One region of the Virgibacillus proomii genome, then DNA from elsewhere that is predicted to be linked to it. Evidence: predicted binding sites of a transcription regulator. Region 1 holds the regulator's gene; each other region holds the start of a gene.
The links. The regulator Rex, encoded in region 1, represses fermentation and respiration genes when NADH is low (regulators of the CRP and FNR family bind a similar motif). The targets are predictions, from matches to a motif close to TTGTGAAATATTTCACAA.

Region 2: adhE (bifunctional acetaldehyde-CoA/alcohol dehydrogenase) is a predicted target of Rex. The motif match lies at 1,864-1,881, and genes of this name have one in related genera.
Region 3: BN1066_RS01485 (L-lactate dehydrogenase) is a predicted target of Rex. The motif match lies at 1,961-1,978, and genes of this name have one in related genera.
Region 4: pflB (formate C-acetyltransferase) is a predicted target of Rex. The motif match lies at 1,900-1,917, and genes of this name have one in related genera.

What each region holds. Positions count from the first base shown of each region.
Region 1 is NZ_FUFN01000009.1:456,170-459,378, forward strand. Features, by position in the region: gene BN1066_RS04840 (CPBP family intramembrane glutamic endopeptidase) at 1-39, shown strand, start outside; gene BN1066_RS04845 (YdiK family protein) at 562-762, shown strand; gene BN1066_RS04850 (redox-sensing transcriptional repressor Rex) at 1,022-1,675, opposite strand; gene BN1066_RS04855 (ABC-F family ATP-binding cassette domain-containing protein) at 2,323-3,209, shown strand, end outside.
Region 2 is NZ_FUFN01000008.1:4,387-7,595, reverse strand. Features, by position in the region: gene adhE (bifunctional acetaldehyde-CoA/alcohol dehydrogenase) at 1-1,772, opposite strand, end outside; gene mnmM (tRNA 5-(aminomethyl)-2-thiouridylate-methyltransferase MnmM) at 2,318-2,884, opposite strand; T-box leader at 2,994-3,204, shown strand.
Region 3 is NZ_FUFN01000008.1:114,379-117,587, reverse strand. Features, by position in the region: gene BN1066_RS01490 (hypothetical protein) at 309-809, opposite strand; gene BN1066_RS01485 (L-lactate dehydrogenase) at 925-1,875, opposite strand; gene BN1066_RS01480 (sterol desaturase family protein) at 2,201-2,812, shown strand.
Region 4 is NZ_FUFN01000009.1:707,034-710,242, reverse strand. Features, by position in the region: gene pflB (formate C-acetyltransferase) at 1-1,837, opposite strand, end outside; gene BN1066_RS05990 (heterodisulfide reductase-related iron-sulfur binding cluster) at 2,205-3,209, shown strand, end outside.

The sequences.
Region 1 (3,209 bases):
CGACAATTAAATAAGTTGCAGACCATCCTACATTTATAAAGCGATTATATATACTTTTTTTAAGTAATTCTACTTGACATTCCAACATTACCAAGCAAAACGTTCTTTATTTCATCGTTATTAAGCTTTATGTTGATAAACAAAGATGAAAAGGTGTAGATGTTTTTACTAAATATAGCTTTAGCACCTTTCTTATCCACTAGCACTCAATATTTTAGAAAGCTATCTTTTTTCTTATACGATAAAGTGAAACTTCATTTCGTGGAACACGGAATGTTAGTACCACAAGGGTATGACCTAAAGGCCCTTGAACCAATCGGGCATTTAGGTGCCGTTTTCTCCCACTTACACCCTTTGCACGAACTCAAGCTCTTGAAGTGGGAGTCTTACGGCACCTTACATACGGTATAAGCCTAAAGTTTTATACTTTCCTATAGTGTAAGAAACAGCTTGATTCTTTTAAATACGAACAATATGGTTAAACCTATTATCATGTTTTCTTTTGGAAAGGGTTATGACAAAATCATATCGATAAATGTTTTTATTTTTGGAGGCTTTAACATGAAAATTTCACCCAAAACAATGGGGATTATTTATTTTATAATGGGCATATTCTTTACCTATATTGCTATTTTAAGTGTAGAAGAAACAGTTTGGAATATCACAACCATTGTACTAGCAATTTTTGCGACGCTTGAAATAGGAGTCACTATTCGTCTGTTGTCCATTCATTTTCGCTATAAAAATAAGAAGAAGGAATAGCGGTTAACAGCTCTATTCTTTCTTCTTATTTTTTCCTATATTTACTACAAGGAAAATCAATTCGTATGTAGTAAGAACAAAAGTTCAGGGGCGCGGTTAGCGACCCGTACAAACGGCAGATCTTCTAAAACAAATATAAATTCCTTCCTAGATAATAAAACATTATAACGATTAATAACTGCATATCTATTTAGCATGACTATTCTAGTTTATCGTCAACTAATTAGATTTTCTCCATTATCTTCAAGAATAAATAACTTTATTTTGCTTCCTCATCTTCTTCTGTCACTAATGGATAATGCTTTAAGAAATACACAAGTGCTTGCAGCTCTACTGCTAAATCAATATGGTGAACACGAATATGCTTAGGTACCGTAATTCGTGCAGGAGTAAAATTCAAAATACCCTCGATACCATGTTCTACTAAACGTTCTGTCATTCCTTGAGCTTCACCTGCTGGGATCGTAAGAATGGCAACATGAATATCTCCTAATTTATGCTCTAATTCATCGATGTGGTATACTGGAACATCGCTAATCGTCTTACCAACTTTTTCAGGGTCACTATCAAAAGCCATTTTGATTTTAATATTATTATTTTTCATAAAGTTATAATGTAAAAAAGCAGTACCCAAATTACCAACACCAATCAGGGCTACTTCCGTTACTTCATCTTGATCTAGAGTTTTACGAAAAAATTCAAGTAAGTATTCTACGTTATATCCATATCCTTTTTTGCCCAATGCACCGAAATAAGAGAAGTCTCTCCGGATTGTGGCCGAATCAACTTTTACTGCATCACTAAGCTCCTTAGAAGACACACGCTTCTTTCCTTGGTGGTTTAAATTATTAATAAATCGATAATACAGGGGCAATCGTTTTGCAGTTGCTTGAGGTATTTTGTTTTGTTCCATCATTCTTTTTCTTCTCCTTTTCGTTAGATTTGTATAATCTTTCACTTTAAAATAAAGCATCTTCATACAAATGTAAAAGAAACTATTTTTTAGGAATTACTCTATTATGTATCGCTTACATAATAATGTAATTCTTTTACAAACTAAATTTCTTACTTAAAACAGGACGGTTTATTCAGAGTCCTATACTTTTACTTGTGTTTCGTATGCTAAAGAATAAAAATACGAAATGAATCTTCATTCATTTTAAGCCTGCACGCTTAATAAAGCATTTGGTATACAAGAAGTTTTTACCCCCCTCTAGTAATAGAATACCATAATTGCTCACTCTACTATGTTCTCTATTTAAGCAAATTTTCACAATAGAAGTCTCTTTCGATATTACCATGAAAGTATCTTCTGTTAATCGAGACGGACGTAATCAAGTTCCACCTGCATCACGCTGTGGTAATTTTGTTCTTCCTTCTACTTTCTGCTTTATCATTTGTAAGATAAAAAAATCTCACAAAATAAAATTTAAGTCATACATACTAGATCCATATTTCTATTCTAGCAGAAAACTGGAAATAAGTCGTGACCTAGTTCACAATTATATTGATTATATTTAGTAAAGTAAGATACACTAGGGGAGATGAGGTGAACATTATATGATATTAATGCAAATAAATGGGCTTTATAAATCTTTTGGTGCTGATGAAATTTTATCAAATATAAAACTAGAAGTAAAAGACAATGATCGAATTGCAATTGTAGGCAGAAACGGTTCTGGTAAATCGACATTGCTGAAAATCATGGCTGGAGAATTGAGCTATGATCAAGGCGAATTAATCATGCCAAAAGGTTTAACAATTGGTTATTTATCACAGCACGTGGGGATAGAATCGGAAAAAACGATTTGGCAAGAGATGCTTGATGTATTTTCTGAATTACGTAAGCAAGAAGCTGAACTAAGGAAGCTGGAAAAGCAGATGCAACAAGCTGGAAACCAAACAGAAGAAGCCTATCAAAAGTTATTACATGAATATGATCATCTTCAACATACATTTGAACAAAATGGTGGTTATACTTACGAAGCAGAAATGAAATCTGTGTTAACAGGGTTGGCATTTGATAAATTTGATTATGACACTCCAATCCAGACATTAAGTGGTGGACAGAAAACACGTCTTTCGCTAGGAAAACTACTGCTAAAAAAGCCGAAATTACTCATTTTGGACGAGCCAACAAACCATTTAGATATTGAGACATTAAACTGGCTGGAAAACTACTTAATTGGCTACCCTGGTGCCGTTGTAGTGGTATCACATGATCGTTATTTTCTGGATAAAACCGTATCCATCGTTTATGAAATAGCACGTCACCAAACTAAGCGCTATATTGGTACGTATAGTAAATACTTAGAACAAAAGGCGCTTGATTTTGAAAGAGAATTAAAAGAATATGAAAAGCAACAGACAGAAATTAAAAAAATGGAAGAATTTATTCAGCGAAATATTGTGCGCGCTTCTACCACAAAGCGTGCTCAGAGTAGACG
Region 2 (3,209 bases), on a different contig from region 1:
TTTGGATATTTAACAATTCGCTTGCGAATGTCCATAAATTTTTGTTTTAATTCATGGAAATCGACTTCCGGATACTCATAAAATAGCCACATTGCTTTAGCCGCATCCATAGGTGAACCGCCACCAAGAGCAATTATCACATCAGGCTTAAATTGGCGCATCATTTCTGTACCTTTTTGGATGGTATCAATCGATGGATCTGCTTCGACATCAGAGAAAATTTCACAATGCACGTAATCAGGGCGCTTCCGTAAATAATACAGTGCTTTATCTACATAGCCAAGCTTAACCATAACTGGATCGGTGACAATAAAAGCTTTTGATATATCCGGCATTTTTTCTAAATATTGAATTGCATTTCTTTCAAAATAAATTTTAGGAGGTAGCTTAAACCATTGCATATTATTTTTCCTCCGTGCTGTTTTTTTAATGTTTATCAGGTTTATGGTGCCAACATTCGTAGAGACAGAGTTACCTCCATATGTTCCACACCCTAAAGTCAGAGAAGGCATGTGAGCATTATAAATATCGCCGATTGCTCCTTGAGAAGAAGGAGAGTTTACAATGATTCTTCCCGCTTTCATACGATGTGAATATTTTTCTATGATGTCATCATCGGTTGAATGAATCACTGCAGAATGTCCTAATCCACCAAAATGTAGCATTTCTTCCGCCCTTTTTATTCCTTCTTCCGTGGAATTTACCTTGTAACAAGCCAGGACAGGACTTAACTTTTCTCTGGATAGCGGAAATTCAGGACCAACGCCTTCGAGTTCAGCAATAAGAATCTTCGTATTTTTTTCTACATTTACTCCTGCCATTTTGGCGATTTCATATGCAGGTTTTCCTACAATATCTGGATTAACAGCACATGTTGTTGGATTGATTACGAGCTTTCCAACTTTCTTAATTTCGTCATTCGTTAAAAAGTGACATCTATTTGTTATAAGTTCTTGTTTAACCGTATCATAGATTTCTTTATCAATGATTACTGCTTGTTCGGACGCACAAATCATACCATTATCAAAAGTTTTAGAAAGAATAAGATCGTTCACAGCACGTTTAATCATAGCTGTTTTTTCAATATAGCATGGTACGTTTCCAGGCCCAACGCCGAGTGCAGGTTTTCCAGAACTATAGGCAGATTTCACCATTCCTGCTCCACCAGTTGCAAGGATTAATGATACACCAGGATGATTCATTAGCGTTTTTGTTGCGTCAATAGAAGGAGTTTCTATCCATTGAATACAATTTTTCGGTGCACCAGCTTTTACTGCAGCATCCAGCAGAATTTTTGCTGCATAACTACTACTTTTTTGCGCGGATGGATGAAAGGCAAAAATAATTGGATTTCTAGTCTTAATTGAAATTAATGATTTGAACATGGTTGTCGATGTTGGATTAGTAACAGGTGTTATACCACAGACAACTCCTGCTGGTTCAGCATACTCTTCAACACCTTCCAATTCGTTTTCATTAATAATGCCAACCGTTTTATCATATTTTATGTTATGATAAATATATTCAGTTGCGAAAATATTTTTGATTACTTTATCCTCAAAGACTCCGCGACCAGTTTCTTCAATCGCTAACTTTGCTAATTCCATATGTTTATCAATTCCAGCCAAAGCCATTTCCTTAACAATCGCATCAATTGCTTGTTGGTCTAATTTTTTGAATTCATCTAAAGCACGCTCTGCGTTAACTACTAGTTGATCGATTGTATGAGAAACTTGCTCCTTTGGGGAACTTACTTTTGTTTTAGTAGTCATGATAAAGCCTCCTTTAAAAGTTTGTGAAGTATTGATCAATCTCTTTACAATTTCATTATATATCGTCTTTTAATAAATTTCTATATTAAGTTTGTGAAGTATTGAGCAAGTTAATTTTAGTGTAAACGCTGTACTATAACAATGAAACGTTTACAAGGTTGATGTAATAGTATTATGTATTTTTTGTGAACAGACAATAAAAATTGTAAAACAGATACTGTTTTATTGATGTACACAAGGGGAATTAACTTTTGAGGAAAGCTTTAGTAACTAACAGTAGGCAATAGCCAAGCTTCTGGGCCGAGACTATTGCCTACTGTGCAAACTAGGTAAAACAAACCGTAAGTAGTGGATACAGGTTCGAGTGGAAAAACAGGAAGTGTCTCTTAATTGGAAAGACTGGAAACATACTTGTAAGTTTTTTGGACATTTCTTAAGAGAAAGTAAGGACCTAATTTAATTAGCTACTTACTATTTTAACCATACCAAATTGTCATGTTAGGTGATCATTCCAAATTATTCTTTCATTAATATACATACTTAGTCTAGGCTCTTTTTTGAATAGCGATAATGAATGGAGGATTGTTTTTTTGATTAATAAAGCCATATTGCAAGACATGGTATCGACGCTGATTTAACCTTATTACATGTTTTAAAATAGCTTTTTTTTCTTCTTTACCGCCCTTATGTCCGTGATAAACAACTAAAACTATTATGCCATTTGGTTTTAGAAAGTGTAAAATGGTATCTATCGCTTTAATCGTTGATTCAGCTTTAGTAATAACCGTTTTATCGCTTCTTGGTAAATAGCCGAGATTAAATACTGCTCCACCTAGTAATATGTCATTTGAAGGTAGATATTTTTTCAAATTTGCATGACTATCATGAATGACAGTGACATTCGTCTTCCCATTTTCTATTAACTTTTGTCGGGTTGCTTGGATAGCTTCTGTTTGGATGTCAAAAGCAAACACATGACCATTATCACCAACAACATTACTTAAAAAAAGGGTATCGTTCCCGTTTCCACAAGTTGCATCAATAACAGTTTCGTTTTTTTCAAGTGTAGCTTCCAATAAGTAGTGTGCGTAATGCAGAATTCCGTGTAACATGGTATACTCCTTTTCCATAGTGATTATGTCTTATTTTATCAGATTGCGTAGTGGATTGTCTTGACAAAGCGATTCTAATTCATTAAAATTCGATATAATACCATATATGATAACGACAATACTAAGGAGTAGTAGTAAATCCATGCAAGAAAAGAGAGACAGTGGTTGGTGAAAACTGTCCTTGTATATTTATGAACTCGCCTTAGTCGTTACAGAGGTGATATGTAGCTTCTGTCGTCTATCCACGTTACGGATATGAAGTGAATGCTAATGATGCATTAAGCTGGGTGGTACCGCGGGAAAAGCTTCTCGTCCCTTTTGTGAG
Region 3 (3,209 bases), on a different contig from region 1:
AGTCTTTCTTCTAATTAAAGGAGAAGCACTATATGAATGAGCTCGTCAGCAGTTCTGCCGTTTGTATATCACTAAACTTTTGTTAAAATACAATGGTTTTGTTTTAGTCTACTTGTTATTTGTTCTGTCCAGTTAAGTGTAGCCTATTCAGAAGAAAGGGCAAAAGTTTTAAAAGAATATTTGTAGCCCCTAAAAACCATTGTTAGGGGCTACTATTAATTGTAAATAAGTGGGTAGAATCACGGTAGGCTTATAAATATATGTGGTTAAATAGGGGAAGGTTTTAGTGTCACTTTTTTAAGGTATTCTTAACCATAAACATTATCTTCTTCTAATGAAGACACTTTTTCCTTAAGATAGATTAATTCATGCTGGTGATGCTTAATAATGACATTACTAGTTTGCTTTGTCAAAAGCTCAATTTTTTCATTTAACGTTGTAAAACCTTGATTCATGTCAACCCGGAGAGATTTGGTTTCATCACGTAAGTCAATAACCTCTTGCGAAAAGAGGTTAGTCTTGTTACACAGTTCGTCTTGTCCGGTTTGAAATGATTTAAATTCGTGACGCAGTTCGTCTTGTCCTACTCGGAGCGATTTGGTTTCATCACGTAAGTCAATAACCTCTTGCGAAAGGAGGTTAGTCTTGTTATGCAGTTCATCTTGCCCGGTTTGAAATGATTTAAATTCATGACGCAGTTCGTCTTGTCCTACTCGGAGAGATTTGTTTTCCATTTTTAATGTGTTCTGTCCTTCTTTAAGTGAGCCTAATTTACTTATAATAATTTCAAACATTTCTTTATTTTCCAATATTTGACCTCCTTTTCAACTACTATAATTGGAAAAGATATAAAAGAAAAGCAAATAAATTAATAGAAAAATACCACAAAAATGTGGTGTTTTTAGTATCTGTTATTAGTAGCTTTTAGTAGCCAATGCTAGCCATGTAGCTTCTCAGTACAGAATTAGACGTTTTAAATAATTCCTGTTCTTCCGCGGAAAGTTTTAGTTCAATAATCTCTTTTATTCCACTTCTGCTAATAACTGCTGGGACTCCTGTACAGATATTGGATTCCGCGTATTCTCCGTCAAGGATACAAGATGTTGGAATAATACGATGACCGTTATTAAATATCGATTTTGTAAAGTAAGCTAGTGCATTACCGATACCATAATATGTCGTTCCTTTTCGTTTTAAAATTTCAAAGCCTACACGTTTTACTGCTTCTATAATTTGTTCTAAATCGATATCAGCATATTTTTCTGGATTTTCTGCTAATATTTGTAAGAATGGTTTTCCACCAATGGTGAGATGTGACCATACGGCAAATTGTGAATCACCATGTTCTCCCATTGTATAGCCTTGAATGCTATGTACGTCTACATGTAAAATATCTGATAAATACGTTTTTAAGCGAGAAGAATCAATGGAAGTACCAGTTCCGATTACTTGATGACGTGGCAAGCCAGATAGTTTCCACACATGATATGTAATAATATCGACTGGATTTGTGGCAATTAGAAAAATACCATTAAATCCACTAGCCATTATTTTTGGAATCGTATCATTCATAATATTGGCACTTGTTTCAAGGGTATCGAGTCGAGTTTGATTTTCTTTTGGAGGTGGGCCTGCAGTAATAATAATGATCTCCATATGGCCCATATCCGATGCAGTTCCTGTCCAAATCTTTGTTTTAGAGGGAAGGAAATCCATGCAATGGGTAAGATCGAGTGATTCTCCTATTGACTTTTCTTCTTTAATGTCGACCAATAATAATTCATCACAGATACCTTGATTAATTAATGAATAAGCTGTACTTGAACCTACAAAACCTGTTCCTAAGATACCTACCTTTCGCAGCTGTCCTTTCATGTAATCATCTCCTGTATGTAAAATTTAAGATGAGTATCTTGCTTTGCAGTGGAAATACTGCATTACTGCATGGAATGATAAACATATGTAAATTTTTGCATAAACTAAATAAAAGTATACAGACAAAAAATAAATTAACTATGATTATAAATGTAAATAATTTATTTAGCAAGATTGCTAGGAATAAGGTGAGAAAATTTTAGATATGGATAAAATCCCCTGGATGACCATAAAACAAAAAAGTTATGAATTTTCCGTTTTTTATTGCTAAATTATATAATTTTTTGTATTGTTAACAAAACATAAGTTAAAGGAGGGATGAAGGTTGAAAAAATATTATAAGGAGTTTATTACATTTCCTGATGTATTCGTTATGCTGATCATTTTTGCTTGTTTAATTACTTTTACTATACCTCAATTACTTACTTGGCAGTCATGGATTACATTGTTGATCGGAATGCTGACATATGCATTAAGCGAATATATGATTCATCGTTTTTTGTTTCATATTAAAAAGCCGGATAATTCATTTTTACTAAAATTAATTAAGCGCTTACATTATGATCATCATGTAGATCCGAATAACGTAAAGTTACTTTTTTTACCATTGTGGTTTAGTTTGCCTAATTTTACAATTTTAGCAGGGGTATTTTACCTTATTACTAGGAATATGAATCTTACAACTGCTTTTGCTACTGGAGTTGTCGGGTATTTTCTATACTATGAGTGGAAACACTTTATCGCACATAAGCCAATTCAACCACTTACTAAATTAGGAAAGAAAATTAAAAAAACTCATCTTTGGCATCATTATAAAAATGAAAATTATTGGTTTGGTGTAACGCATACAACTGTAGATAAAACAATGGGAACATACCGTGATCATACAGAAGTTGAAAAAAGTGCTACGGCTAGAAACCTAGAAAAGCGAGCATAGATCGCATAGTTTAAAACAAAAAGTTTGATTTAGAAAGTAGAAGAAAAAATTATACTCACTGAAGTAAAAAGAAGAGCTTTGTATCGACAAATATTACGGAATAGCACAATGCTCTTCTTATATTCTTTTATTTATACTTCGAAGGAATACATATGATAACAGTTGTTCCTTCATCCGTACCAGACATTGAATAGTTCACTCTTTAAAAAGATGATAAATAGTACTTATGAGGCGAATTATGTAGGAATATTCCCTAGATTAAATTTAATATATTCTTGTTATAAAAGACGTTTTTTATGGAGAAAACGTATTTATTGGAATATAATAGAATAAGGCATAGTTATTAGTAATAGTTATCATAAAATAATTAAAATAAAAAAACTGAATTAGTAAAAAA
Region 4 (3,209 bases), 250 kb from region 1:
TACCTGTTTTCTTACCATAAACGACGTTTGAAGTAATCGTCAAAATGGATAATGTTGGAATAGCATTTCGATACGTTTCATGTTGACGGAATTTATTCATAAATCTGTTTACGATATCCACAGCTAGGCTATCAACTGCATCATCGTTGTTTCCGTATTTTGGATAGTCACCTTCAATGCGGAAGTCTACAGCTAGTCCATCTTCATCACGAATGACATGTACTTTAGCATGTTTAATTGCACTTAGACTGTCAGCTACAACACTTAATCCGGCAATTCCGCCTGCCATCGTACGTTTGACATCTTTATCATGTAATGCCATTTCAATTCGTTCATACGCATATTTATCATGCATATAATGAATAACATTTAACGTATTCATATATAATTTTGCTAACCAATCTAAAACAAGATCATAACGTTCCATAACTTCATCGAAATCTAAGACATCAGAAGTAATTGGACGAAGCGCTGGGGATACTTGTGCTTTTGATTTTTCATCAACTCCACCGTTGATTGCATATAACAATGCTTTAGCTAGGTTAGCACGAGCTCCAAAGAATTGCATTTGCTTACCAATTTCCATGGCACTTACACAACATGCAATACCATAATCATCACCGTAGTGTTTTCTCATGATATCATCATTTTCGTACTGGATGGAGCTTGTATCAATAGACATTTTCGCACAATATTTCTTGAAGTTTTCTGGTAATTTGGTAGACCATAGAATGGTTAGGTTTGGCTCAGGAGCAGGTCCTAAGTTTGTTAAAGTATGCAAGAAACGAAAAGAGTTTTTGGTAACCAGTGGTTCACCGCTTATGCTTACTCCGCCGATTGATTCTGTTACCCAAGTTGGATCTCCGCTGAATAATTCGTTATATTCAGGGGTACGGGCAAATTTTACTAAACGTAATTTCATAATAAAATGATCAATCAACTCTTGTGCTTCTTGCTCGGTTAAGGTGCCTTCTTTTAGATCACGTTCCATATAAATATCCAAGAATGTGGATACACGACCGAGACTCATTGCTGCACCATTTTGTTCTTTAATCGCAGCTAAATAAGCAAAATATAGCCATTGGATAGCTTCTTGCGCATTTGTAGCTGGTTTAGAAATGTCAAATCCATAAGATGCTGCCATGTCTTTTAATTCATGTAATGCTCTAATTTGTTCTGCATGTTCTTCACGCTGTCTAATAATATCTTCTGACATGATACCATCATTTTCTAATTGCACAAGTTCTTCTTGTTTTTGCTTAATTAGAAAATCTACTCCATAAAGGGGAACTCTTCGATAGTCACCTATGATTCTTCCACGTCCATAAGCGTCAGGTAATCCAGTGATGATTCCGGCTTTTCTTGCTCTTCTCATCTCCGGAGTATAAGCATCAAACACACCTTGGTTATGGGTTTTTCTGTACTCTGTGAAAATATGCTCAGTTTCTTTATCTAATTCATAACCATATGCTTCGCAGGAGTTTTTTGCCATACGAATGCCACCGAACGGCATTAGCGCACGTTTAAATGGTTTATCTGTCTGTACACCAACAATTTTCTCTTTATCTTTATCTAAATAACCAGGACCATGTGAAGTAATCGTCGATGGAATTTTTGTGTCCATATCTAATACGCCGCCTGCTTTACGCTCTTTTGCCGTAAGCTCAGTAACTAGATCCCAAAGATCCAGCGTATTTTGTGTTGGCTCAGCTAAAAACTCCTCATCACCTTCGTAACAGGTGAAATTTCGTATAATAAAGTCTCTAACATCAACATTTTGTTCCCATTTCCCTGTTTGGAAGCTTCTCCATGGGGATGCTGTAGTTGTAGTAGTCATAAAACTACCTCCTTTGGTATTGAATAAATGAAGCTACTATTATTATAACGAAAAATCGACAATTGTGAAAGAGTTCACGTGTGATGTTTTTTTGACATTTACTTTCATTGAAAATTTAGTATAAGGCAATACGGAAGTTGTTTAAAAAAATTGGCCCTACCTTAGATAGTGGCATTTCTTTCATTGTGATTTCATAAATAGTTAGAGAAAAACAGTTGACTGAATGATCATTCATATTTATAGTAGTATATATAAGATTTAAAAAGAAGCCATTTTTCTGAATAATGCAATCGCTATCAAGCGGGGATGGAGAAAGGATGAAAACATAATAAGATGTATTACGACATGATAAGGGGGATCGGGCAAATTGGATACATTTCTACTTATTAATGCGATCGCTTTTACGGTGATTACAATTTATGGCGTATACCTGTTTGCTAGGGCGGTAGCAACGCGTGTTGCCTATATTCGACTAGGGAGAAAGTCTGAATTTGATCGGGAGTTTAAAGAACGCTTTAAAAGAATAGGGAAAATTGTTTTTGGTCAGTCAAAATTATTAAAGGATAAAAAATCAGGAATCATTCATGTTATGATGTTTTATGGCTTTATTCTTGTCCAATTTGGAGCCATTGATATGTTTATTAAAGGGCTGTCTCCAGAAGCTCATTTACCATTCGGTCCACTTTATCCGGGCTTCGTATTTTTTCAAGAAATAGTAACATTAATGATTCTAGTGGCAGTGGTCTGGGCTTTCTATCGTCGTTATATCGAAAAGCTTGTTCGATTGAAGCGCGGATTTAAAGCAGGGTTAGTACTCTTATTTATTGGTACCTTAATGCTTTCTGTGTTATTCGGTAACGGAATGGTGCAATTATGGCACGGTCATGAACCAACGTGGATGGAACCCGTTGCGAGTGTTATCGCCATGGCTTTTTCATGGCTTTCTCCTACAGGGGCAATGGTACTTTTCTATGTTGCGTGGTGGATTCATACGATCACTATTCTCGTTTTCCTAATTTATGTTCCACAGTCTAAGCACGCGCATTTGATTGCTGCACCGATCAATGTATTTCTAAGTAAACGAGTTCCAGGTAAATTACAGAAAATAAATTTTGATCTAGATGAGGAGGAAAATGAAGAGGATATTTCCTTTGGCGTTGGCAAGGTAGAGGATTTTGAACAATATCAAATGATCGACTTCTATGCCTGTGTGGAATGTGGCAGATGTACAGATGTCTGTCCTGCATCTGGTACGGGGAAAATGCTTTCGCCAATGGATATTATGATCAAGATAAGAGATCATTTAACAGAAAAGGGGGCTGCAATTACTGGAAAGTCACCTTGGGTTCCTGCTTATGCATTTGCCAATACA